DNA from 3 places in the Paenibacillus sp. J31P190 genome. Region 1 is predicted to be linked to each of the others. Evidence: riboswitches for the same ligand, from Rfam matches in the RefSeq annotation. Region 1 holds a riboswitch; each other region holds the start of a gene.
What was found. Region 1 has a riboswitch for cyclic di-GMP ahead of AC58U0_RS23470 (NADPH-dependent F420 reductase). Riboswitches for the same ligand answer to the same signal wherever they lie in the genome.
Positions count from the first base shown of each region.

Region 2: it holds a riboswitch for cyclic di-GMP, as region 1 does, so the genes downstream of both, AC58U0_RS31515 (transglutaminase-like domain-containing protein) here and AC58U0_RS23470 (NADPH-dependent F420 reductase) in region 1, are expected to answer to the same signal.
Region 3: it holds a riboswitch for cyclic di-GMP, as region 1 does, so the genes downstream of both, AC58U0_RS27750 (S-layer homology domain-containing protein) here and AC58U0_RS23470 (NADPH-dependent F420 reductase) in region 1, are expected to answer to the same signal.

Region 1 is NZ_JCAUAS010000015.1:29,978-33,129, reverse strand. It holds gene AC58U0_RS23475 (oxidoreductase) at 364-1,467, shown strand; cyclic di-GMP riboswitch class I at 1,536-1,622, shown strand; gene AC58U0_RS23470 (NADPH-dependent F420 reductase) at 1,940-2,542, shown strand; gene AC58U0_RS23465 (alcohol dehydrogenase catalytic domain-containing protein) at 2,881-3,152, shown strand, end outside.
Region 2 is NZ_JCAUAS010000028.1:24,934-28,085, forward strand. It holds gene AC58U0_RS31510 (collagen binding domain-containing protein) at 1-443, opposite strand, end outside; gene AC58U0_RS31515 (transglutaminase-like domain-containing protein) at 641-1,447, opposite strand; cyclic di-GMP riboswitch class I at 1,460-1,547, opposite strand; gene AC58U0_RS31520 (class D sortase) at 1,635-2,336, opposite strand; gene AC58U0_RS31525 (SdrD B-like domain-containing protein) at 2,863-3,152, shown strand, end outside.
Region 3 is NZ_JCAUAS010000020.1:104,316-107,467, reverse strand. It holds gene AC58U0_RS27760 (Tle-like phospholipase domain-containing protein) at 1-123, shown strand, start outside; gene AC58U0_RS27755 (hypothetical protein) at 172-714, shown strand; cyclic di-GMP riboswitch class I at 986-1,080, shown strand; cyclic di-GMP riboswitch class I at 1,201-1,295, shown strand; gene AC58U0_RS27750 (S-layer homology domain-containing protein) at 1,313-3,152, shown strand, end outside.

The DNA.
Region 1 (3,152 bases):
TTGGGGCTTATGCTTCATAATGAGTCTTGTGTGAAGCATAAATTAAAAGTAAGATGCTTCCGAAAATAAAGGAGGCCATATCGTAATGAATATGAGGAACAGTTTACAAGTTTAATTGAGGAGCGAATTCTTTGCTGGCTTGAACCTGTTGGTAAATGGGACAGCAAATTAACTAATCAAATATTTGATGAATATTTTAACGGGTAAGGCTGTTGCAAAACGTGAGAGTTCTTGTATAGATCCTTGAACTTAGAAACAGATTATTAATAATTCATTGGAGAAATTATTGTCGAGCCGTAGACCTTGGAGACTTAGTGATTTTTTTGGAAAAATAACTTATTGACATAAAAGGAGATACTTATCATGAAAACAACTAAAAAACTTCTTTCCACATATAATCTAGGAAATCTTACCTTGAAAAACCGAGTAGTAGTTGCCCCGATGACTCGCGTTTCTGCCGAAAAGAATGGAAATGCAACCGATAGAATGGCCCGATATTATGAAAGCTATGCTGCGGGTGGATTTGGTCTTGTGATTACCGAAGGAACATACACAGATGAAGAATACAGTCAAGGATTTTATTTTCAACCAGGAATCGCAAATGTTGAGCATGTCGGAGCATGGAAACAAGTAACTGAAGCTGTTCATGCTAAGGGTGGTAAAATTATATTGCAAATTGCCCATACTGGTGCTCTCAATATGGGTAATATTTATAAAAATGGGTCAGTGGCTCCTTCGGCTGTAAAGCCTTTAGGTGAGCAATCACCAGCATTTGGAGGTGAAGGCGAGTATGTAACGCCGAAGGAACTTACACTAGAAGAAATCAAAGCTATCATAGCCAGTTTTGCGGAAGCAGCTTTAAGAGCTGAACAAGCAGGGTTCGACGGGGTAGAGATTCACGGGGCAAGCGGTTATTTATTGGACGAATTTTTGACAGATTTCACAAATCTACGTCAAGATGAATATGGCGGATCAACTGAGAACCGTGTGCGTATAATCGCCGAAGTTATTAGAGCCGTCAAGGAGAAAGTTGGTCAACATTTTGTTGTCGGCGTTCGAATATCGCAGGCTAAATCCAATTACTTTGCGCACAAGTGGGCGAACGGTGAAGAAGACGCCCGAATCATTTTCGAAGCCATTGGCGCAGAAAAGCCCGATTATATCCACACCGTTGAATATAATGCCCATTTACCGGCCTTCGGGGATAGCGGTTCAACACTAGCTGAATTAGCAAAAAAATATGGAGATACGACTGTTATTGCTAATGGGCAACTGGATCAGCCAGAGGATGCCGAAAGGGCGCTGGAGGCAGGTTCAGATTTGATTTCACTAGGAAAAGCCGCACTAGCTAATCATGACTGGGTGTTCAAAGCAGAGAATGGTCTTCCGATGGAATCATCTTTAGAAAATATTTTGGGTCCTACACCTAATCTAAAGGACGAAGAATTGTATGGGTATGCGAAGTAAAGAATATCCCTATTGAAGAACAATAACGAGACTAATATGAGGATTTTTACAAAATAGATTTCTTGAAAATTAGATAAAGGCGAAACTGGCCGAAAGGCAGTGACACAAAGCCACAGATCTTCTCACTGTTCAAGTTTGACCGCCGGGTTACCCAAAATAACAAAAACACGGCCTATGGGTCGTGTTTTTGTTATTTGGAGAACTGGAGGGGAATAAGATATCAAAGCAGAATTTCAGTCGAAATTGCCCGTGATGGCTGGTAAAGGGAATATAAAAATTGTGCTAGTTGATAGGATCCGGAATGGTGCCGTCGCATAACCATGCTTGACGTATATCGAGCGGTTGATGTAGTGAATGAGGGGCACTTGTTTCAGATTCAAAAAAATTGCTGCCTTTTTTAAATTATATTGTAACTGTAACGGTTTCAGTTACGACTCGATAAAATAAATTAGATAATACCTGGGGGTGCGTAATGAAATTTGGCTTTATTGGAGCAGGAGTCGTTGCTCAAACGCTTGCGAAGCATCTGTTGCTGCACGGCCACGAAGTCATGCTGAGTAATAGCCGTGGTCCCGAAACGTTGTCGGAGCTGGTAAGTTCGCTCGGTGCTGGCGCGAAATCTGGAACGCCGTCAGAAGCAGCTGATCAGGACTACGTCATTTTGAGCGTAATGTGGTCGCAAGTTCCTGCAGCTTTGTCTATGGTTCCTGATTGGACAGGCCGCGTTCTTATTGATGCTACCAACCGTTTTGACAATATGGATTCCCTTGGTGACTTGTCAGAAGTGAATTCCAGTGAAATCGTAGCGCAATATGCTCCGGGCGCTCGTGTAATCAAAGCTTTCAACACAGTTCCGATGCAATGGATTCAGGATTATACGGAAAAGAAGCCGAAGACGGTCCTTTTCGTATCTGGAGACGACAGCCCGACAAAACAAGTTTTCCAAGAAATCTGGGAGGGATTTGGTTTTGCATGCATTGATCTTGGATCCTTAAGCCAAGGCGGTAGTCTTCAGCAAATAGGCGGTCCTCTCGCTGGGTTGAATTTAAATCTCTTGGAGAAATTCAGTGTTTGAAGCAACATTTAAGGGGTGATACGCTAACGCAACTGCAAACTTCTACTTGTCATCGCTAACCATGCATCCTTAAATGCAAGCTTGAATTGAAAGGGCTTCGGTCGATCATAGGTTCATAAAAGGTACGAAAAGAAAATTCCAGTTTCGTTGTTTTGCCCCTTTGCTGATTGATTTCTTCTTAGGTTGAGTCAAAGCGATCAACAGCGGAGAATTTTCGGAGATATCCGGAGATCTTGAACGTCTGATTGGCCGAAAACCAATGATAAAAAATGAAAATAAAGGGATGGAAATAGAAGATTCGTTTACTTTCCAATCCCTGTAGTCAAGGAGAATGAGATATGACACGCATAGGAAAACGCATCATCCAGTATCGCTTCGGCGATCCTAAAGAGGTTCTTCAGGTGGAGTCCGCAACTTTTGACCAACCACTTGCCGAAGGCGATGTGCTGGTCAGGATCACAAGGAGCGTGATTCATCCAGGTGATCTCCAGCTGATTGCCGCAAAGTCCGATTCGTCGGAAAAGCTGCCCGAAGGTCGGTTGCCTGGCCTCGAGGCGGCAGGAGTCATCGAGGATGCCGCGCCGGGTGCACTGGATGGAACAGGTTTGAC
Region 2 (3,152 bases), on a different contig from region 1:
GTATCTAAGTGTGTTCTGAAAGTGAGTGTGCCATGTACATTATCACTTTTTATGTGGTCGTTAAAGGTGATCAGCACTTGATGACTATTTCGATTAACGTTGAAAGTTCCAAGCTGATCCTGCCCCATGACCAAAACACCGGAAATATCACTGAAAAGTAAAAATTGCTGCGGCAGAGTGAATGTAAACGTATCACCACCTTGATATCCATGACCGTTAGGCAGAGACCACGTATAGTCAAGCTGTATTGTGGAGTTTGGCTCGTAAACATTGCCGGTCACGACTTGACCTGCGCTGTCATATACAGCCATCGTCACGCTGTCAAGAATATTGTTTGAAATCGTGTTCGCACTGGCCTTAGTAATAATGCCAATCCCGTAAATACTCTGCATAAAAATTAATAAAGTAATCAGCAGAGCACTCGTCTTTTTCTTCAACATCATTTCATACCTCCATTCATGGATCAATTTTTTCTAGAGATTATTTATGTGTGCTACCTCCTATGACTTTGAAACAAAATGTATCATTATCAATGATATATGATACAAGATGTATTGTAAATATTGGAATTTAATGTTTTTTCAACATAAACGGCACAAAAAAACCTGTACTCAGTTGAGTACAGGTTTCTTCATTTACTCTAATATATTTTGGAAATTTGATAATTATGATCGTTTTTTATTATATCTATTGCTTCACCACCCTGTATATGAACAGCGTCATACGTCGTATCGATCGTCACCCATTCCTTACTTTCCTTTAGAAAGACTTGATTCCACGCATGATAAGTATCTGGCTCATGACTTTCATATCCCATAACCAGACGGGTTGGAATCCCCTCACTTCTTGCCATAGCCGCAAAAGTAGCTGCAAAGTCATAACAAATTCCTTTGGACTCTGCATAGACCGTATCCAGATTAGGTATATAACTATCTGCTACAGTTTGGGCCTTCTCATAATCATACTGAAAATGCGTGGTGATATATCCATAAATGGCTCTTATTTTGTCGATATCTTTTTCTTTATCTCCAACTAATTGCTTAGCCTCAACGACCGCCTTAGATTCATCGTTCCAATCGATCAACGGAATGGACTGCAGAAATACGGCATTCTCGTCTTCCATTTCTAAATCGATTTGTTCTTGCGCTACAACTTTATATTTATTAGCCCCAATGGACTCACCAATCAGCACTTTATACTGGCCGTTTCCAAGCTGCAAAGGGTACTGATCCCCTTCTGCGAAGGTGTAATCATATTTAACATTTTCTCTCATGATTCGCACGAGAACTTTGGAGTTTTTATCGTTTGAATAATGAACCGAGATAATCCCTTTATTCAGAGCATCTTTATCAATCACGGAAGGATTGGAAGCTGCAAATATCCCTTGCGGAGCAAGAGCAAACAGAAAAGTTGCTATAATCGTTCGTATAATTGGCTTTTTAAACACAAAAAATCCCCTTTCGGTAACTGGCTGCCAACTTAGTTCGGCTAAGGAAGGCCCTTTAGTTTTGCGTCTCTAGTTTTCGCTAGATTTGCCTTTATCGGAGGAACGCACCGACTCCCTATAATCACTAAATCACTATAGTGCAATCTTAACATAGGCTTGTCTCTCTGAATAGACAAAATATTACATTTTATTCCTTCGACTGCACCATGATTCCCTTAATCGCAATACGATGAGTCGGATTTTCCATTGGATGGCAAGTTATTAGCGTAATCTCCCGATCTTTGCCGTTGCCCTTCAGCACCCAAACATCCTCTGGGAGGACATACTGTTTGTCCACTACTTTGTAGATATACGTTTTGCTCCCTGTATTCACTTCAATGAAATCCCCTTCAGTTACTTCATCTAATCTATTAAAATTTTTCCCGTAGGTCAGATTTCGATGACCCGCAATGGCATAATTACCAACAGCGCCTGCTTTGCCTGTATTAGCTATGCTTGCAACGGAAATCTTCAAATTATTCACGGTAGCGTCTGTCAGAATAGGAAGCTTCAGATCAATTTTATCGATAGTGAGGACACCCTCTATATTCTTCTGCGGCAATGTTACAGGCTTCGGTGTCGTTTTCGCGGCCAAGGGGCTTGGTTGGCTGCTCGGCTGGCTGCTTGTCGGCAGAGCTTCCACTGCGGGACTGGAAGAAGGCACGACCAACCCCGCATCTGTCTCCTCCTCGAGGACAGAGCCTGTTTGATCCATATCCTGCAGATTTTCCTGCCATTGTTTCAAAATTTTGTTCTGCTGATAGCTCTCATAACGATCGTTTAACGTTGGATAGAGAAAAATGATAATCCCAAGAACGATAACTAACAGTGATAGCTTTTTTCTAATCACAAAGGGTACCGCCTTTCTCTTGGATCTCATACAACCACAAACATTCCGAGAAGTTTCTGTTAAGAATATGCATATTTCTGTTCTAGATATTTGCGTAAATTCCTTTCTTATCTTGCCAACAGGTGTTACAGCAAATAATGTCACGATAGCACAGAATTTTGTCGTTTTTGCAAGAAATTGTTCAGAATTTGTTCAGTCTAATTTGGTGTAATAAAAAGAATTCTTTTTTTTGGCATAGTTCGTTTTATGGTCATTTGTAAATATTTATCTATCTGGTGAAAATTTATCATGTTTCCGAGGAGGTGAAGGACGAATAGAGCAATCTCCACGACTACATAAGCATTTCTTACTCTGATTACAGGATTGTTCGTCCTCATACATAGATTAACGCAGAAACAACAGCACTTATTTCTTATGCCAGGAAGAAGAATCAAGATTTACAGTTGTTTAAGAGACATGCAGTTGGAATATTTTGAAAATAAAATACATTGCCAGCTCATGTTATCTGATTATGGGGGAGCAATGTATGGAACATTTATTGAGTTTGAAAAGAAGCAGAACCCTCTTGCATTTGCCTAAAAGAGTGCTGTTCTTGCTTATGGCTTTATCACTAGCGATATTGCCTTATTACAATTTTGTTGCGTCTGCCGCTATTTCTTTGTCTTTGGAAAAAACAGTAGATAAAACATCAGCAGTACCTGGGGAAACGATCACGTATACGATCAAGTATGCGAATCCTAGTACCACGGAAGATGCCGTGAATATGGTCATCACTGATGTTTTGCCAAATACACTGGACTACGTGGGCGTCGATAC
Region 3 (3,152 bases), on a different contig from region 1:
TATGGTTTAAGTGACCTGGACTATACCGCCAGTGTAACGAATTATGTTGTTACGGGTGAAGTTTTAAACGGACTTTTTGGTGAAGTACCAACTGGGACAACGGCTTATAGTGGCAATAGCTAATCACTCGATGGATTCAGTAATAAGTGCTTTGTTGGAGGATGCTCGTAAATGAAAGTAAAAATATTTTTATTGCTAGGCATTCCATTATTTGTGGCATTTGTATCTGTGGCGTATTTTGCTTTTCCTTGGATTCTCATATTCATAGGAATTCATTCAGAACCAAACCCTCAACGCCCTGAAATCACATACGGAGAGTTTCCATATCGTTTGGAATATGAAATTAACGGAGAGCGAAAGGTTATTCAAGATACGTTAATATGTGAATTTGATGGTTTTGGTGCAGATGAAGGGCGTGGGAAATATCGCAAGTGGAAGAAACGATTGGCTAGCGGGAATGAGAGAATAACATTGCTAGAGGTCAATCAAACACAAGAAATATACTATTCTCCAGGTAGCCCAAACTATTATATGGGTGATTTGGAAAATAGCGAGGAGTATCGGCATGGTTTTCCCGATGCTTTAATTATTGAACGGAATGGTAGATTTACTAGTAATAGATTAATCCGTGCAGATGAATTACTTAATAAGTACCATATTAAATTGATAAGCTGGGACTCTACCCCACCAATCAAAAATACGTTTTCTAAATGATTCGTCCGAATCGCCTTGCGACTAACCCTCGCAAGGTTTTCTTTTTGTCTGCCGCAGTATCGCTAACAACACAAATAACCGCTCAGAGATTATGAGCGGCGGCTAGTCAAATTGCCCCCCCCTATTTTGTGTGAAATTACACACTTTGCAAATGGATTTCCTCTTTTTTGTAGAAATGTGTTGAAATTTGATGTTTTATGGAATAGTATGGAAAATAGTTGGTTCTATACGACTAGTAATAATGAGCGAATATACCCAATAACCAAGCATTAATGAACAAAGGCAAATTTATCGAAAGATAGAGACGCAAAGCCACGGGTCTAAGCCATGAGTCATGCCTCATGGGACGATAGCCGGGTTACCTTTAGGGGCTTGGTTTTTTATTGTCTAAAAAGAAAGGAAGGAAGTGCTTGATTTACATCATTTAGGAAGAGTGCGTTTGAAGAAGAAATTTTAAGCTCCAAATTATCTAATAACCAAGCAATAAACGAACAAAGGCAAACCCATTGAAAAATGGAGACGCAAAGCCACGGGTCTAAGCCATGAGTTATACCTCATGGGATGATAGCCGGGTCGCTCATTGGAGCTTGGTTATTTTTTGATAGATAAATTACTTACAGAAAAAGGAGTAGATGCTGTTTTGTTAAGATTCATGTCATTACGAAAGTTAAGCTTGTCAATTGCTGTTGTTATGGTTGCTACCCTGTTTATGCCGCTTATATCCTATGCTGCACAAACCATCTGGTTTACTTACAACCCGACTACAGGGAAATTAAGCGGTCAGGTGTATATTCATGATCCTAATAAGGTCTCGATTCAAGTTACTAGCCCTCAAGGAGTTACTAATGTAACCTATAGTACATACGGAACTGTTGTAGATACCACCTATGACGATAACAATGTTTTGTTGAAAGTGGTTAAGTATGATTTGAACTTAAATCCTAATAAAGCGCCTAGCCAAATCGTTATGAATGTATGTAACCAAACTACAGAGCTTAGTAAAAGTGTTTGGAGCGATTCAACGGTTTCCTATTATAGCCCAGACCGTTTTACAAGCGGAGCTTACAGATCGCCGGGGCACCAATACTTCTCAGAAATTCCTGCTGGATCCTACATGCCGAGCGGAGCTAAATTAGTATCTTTTACTCCTCTATTAGATGGGGATAACAGAGTCGAATTATATATGCCTTATGATAATAGTGTTTGGAATAGTAACATTGTCACGCAAATCGATAAGTCACAATTCACAATCTCTGATCTTGCATTAAAAGATACTACGACCAACGAATCTGTGAGTATAGGTAGTTTGAAATACGTAGGTAACTATTACTTTTATTTTGAAACTACAAGTAATCTGATTAAGAACCACAACTATGAGCTTAATCTTTCGAACACAAGTGGAGGCAATGAATTTCTGCTACCGGCTAGTGGGAACTATCTGGCTAAGTTATATCTAAGAAATGGCGATCTATTTCTTGGTAGTAGTGTTATGAATTTTTACCCGATCAATCTTGGAAACGGAACTCCAGGGGGTACCCCGAGTTATCATGGTACTGGATCGCCATACGGCACAATGGATAACTGTTCTGATCCAATAACGATTCCAGACAACGGGGATTCTGGTCCTGATCCTGGAGATAACAGTGAAGGTGGAAACGATACATCTCCAGTCGGGGGAAATACAGGACCTATAACTCCTGCACCGGGTACGGGGATAACAGATGGTAAAGATGGCGTAAAGCTTGATAAAGGAGCAGCGACCGTAACTAAAGATACCAATTCAGAAGGCAAACAGGTAACGAAAGTCGTTCTTGATGCCGACAAATTAGGAAAAGCCTTGGGTCTTCTCAAAGACAAGGACAAGGGTGCACAAACAGTAAGCCTAGAAATCGAAGGATCGGATCCGATATCTCAGGTTCAATTGCCAGTAGGCACACTAGCAGATTCATTTAAAGACTCTTCCGCAGTTATTTCCATTAAAAATGAATCGGCAAGCTATAATTTGCCTATAAAATTAATAGATTTAACTTTGCTAGCTACTCAATTGGGGGCTTCATTGAAAGATGTTGTTCTAACCATTCAAATCGAGATAGTTACAGGGAGCAAAGCTGAACAAATAGAAAACAAAGCTAAAAGCCTGAACGTCAAATTGTTAACAGACCTAGTCGACTTCAGTATTACTGCTGAGGCGAATGGCAAGAAACATGAGATGAATAACTTTGGCAGCATATATGTGACTAGAACCATAACAGTTCCTCAAGTTTTAAATGAAAATCGTTCTTCCGCAGTTACCTTTGATGAAACAACCGGTAAATTAATGTTTGTACCGGCTATATTTACAACGATCAACGGTAAGACGGAAGTTACGATAAAGCGAAATTCAAATAGTATCTACACCGTTGTTCAAGGGCTACAAACCTTCAAAGATTTAAGTGGGC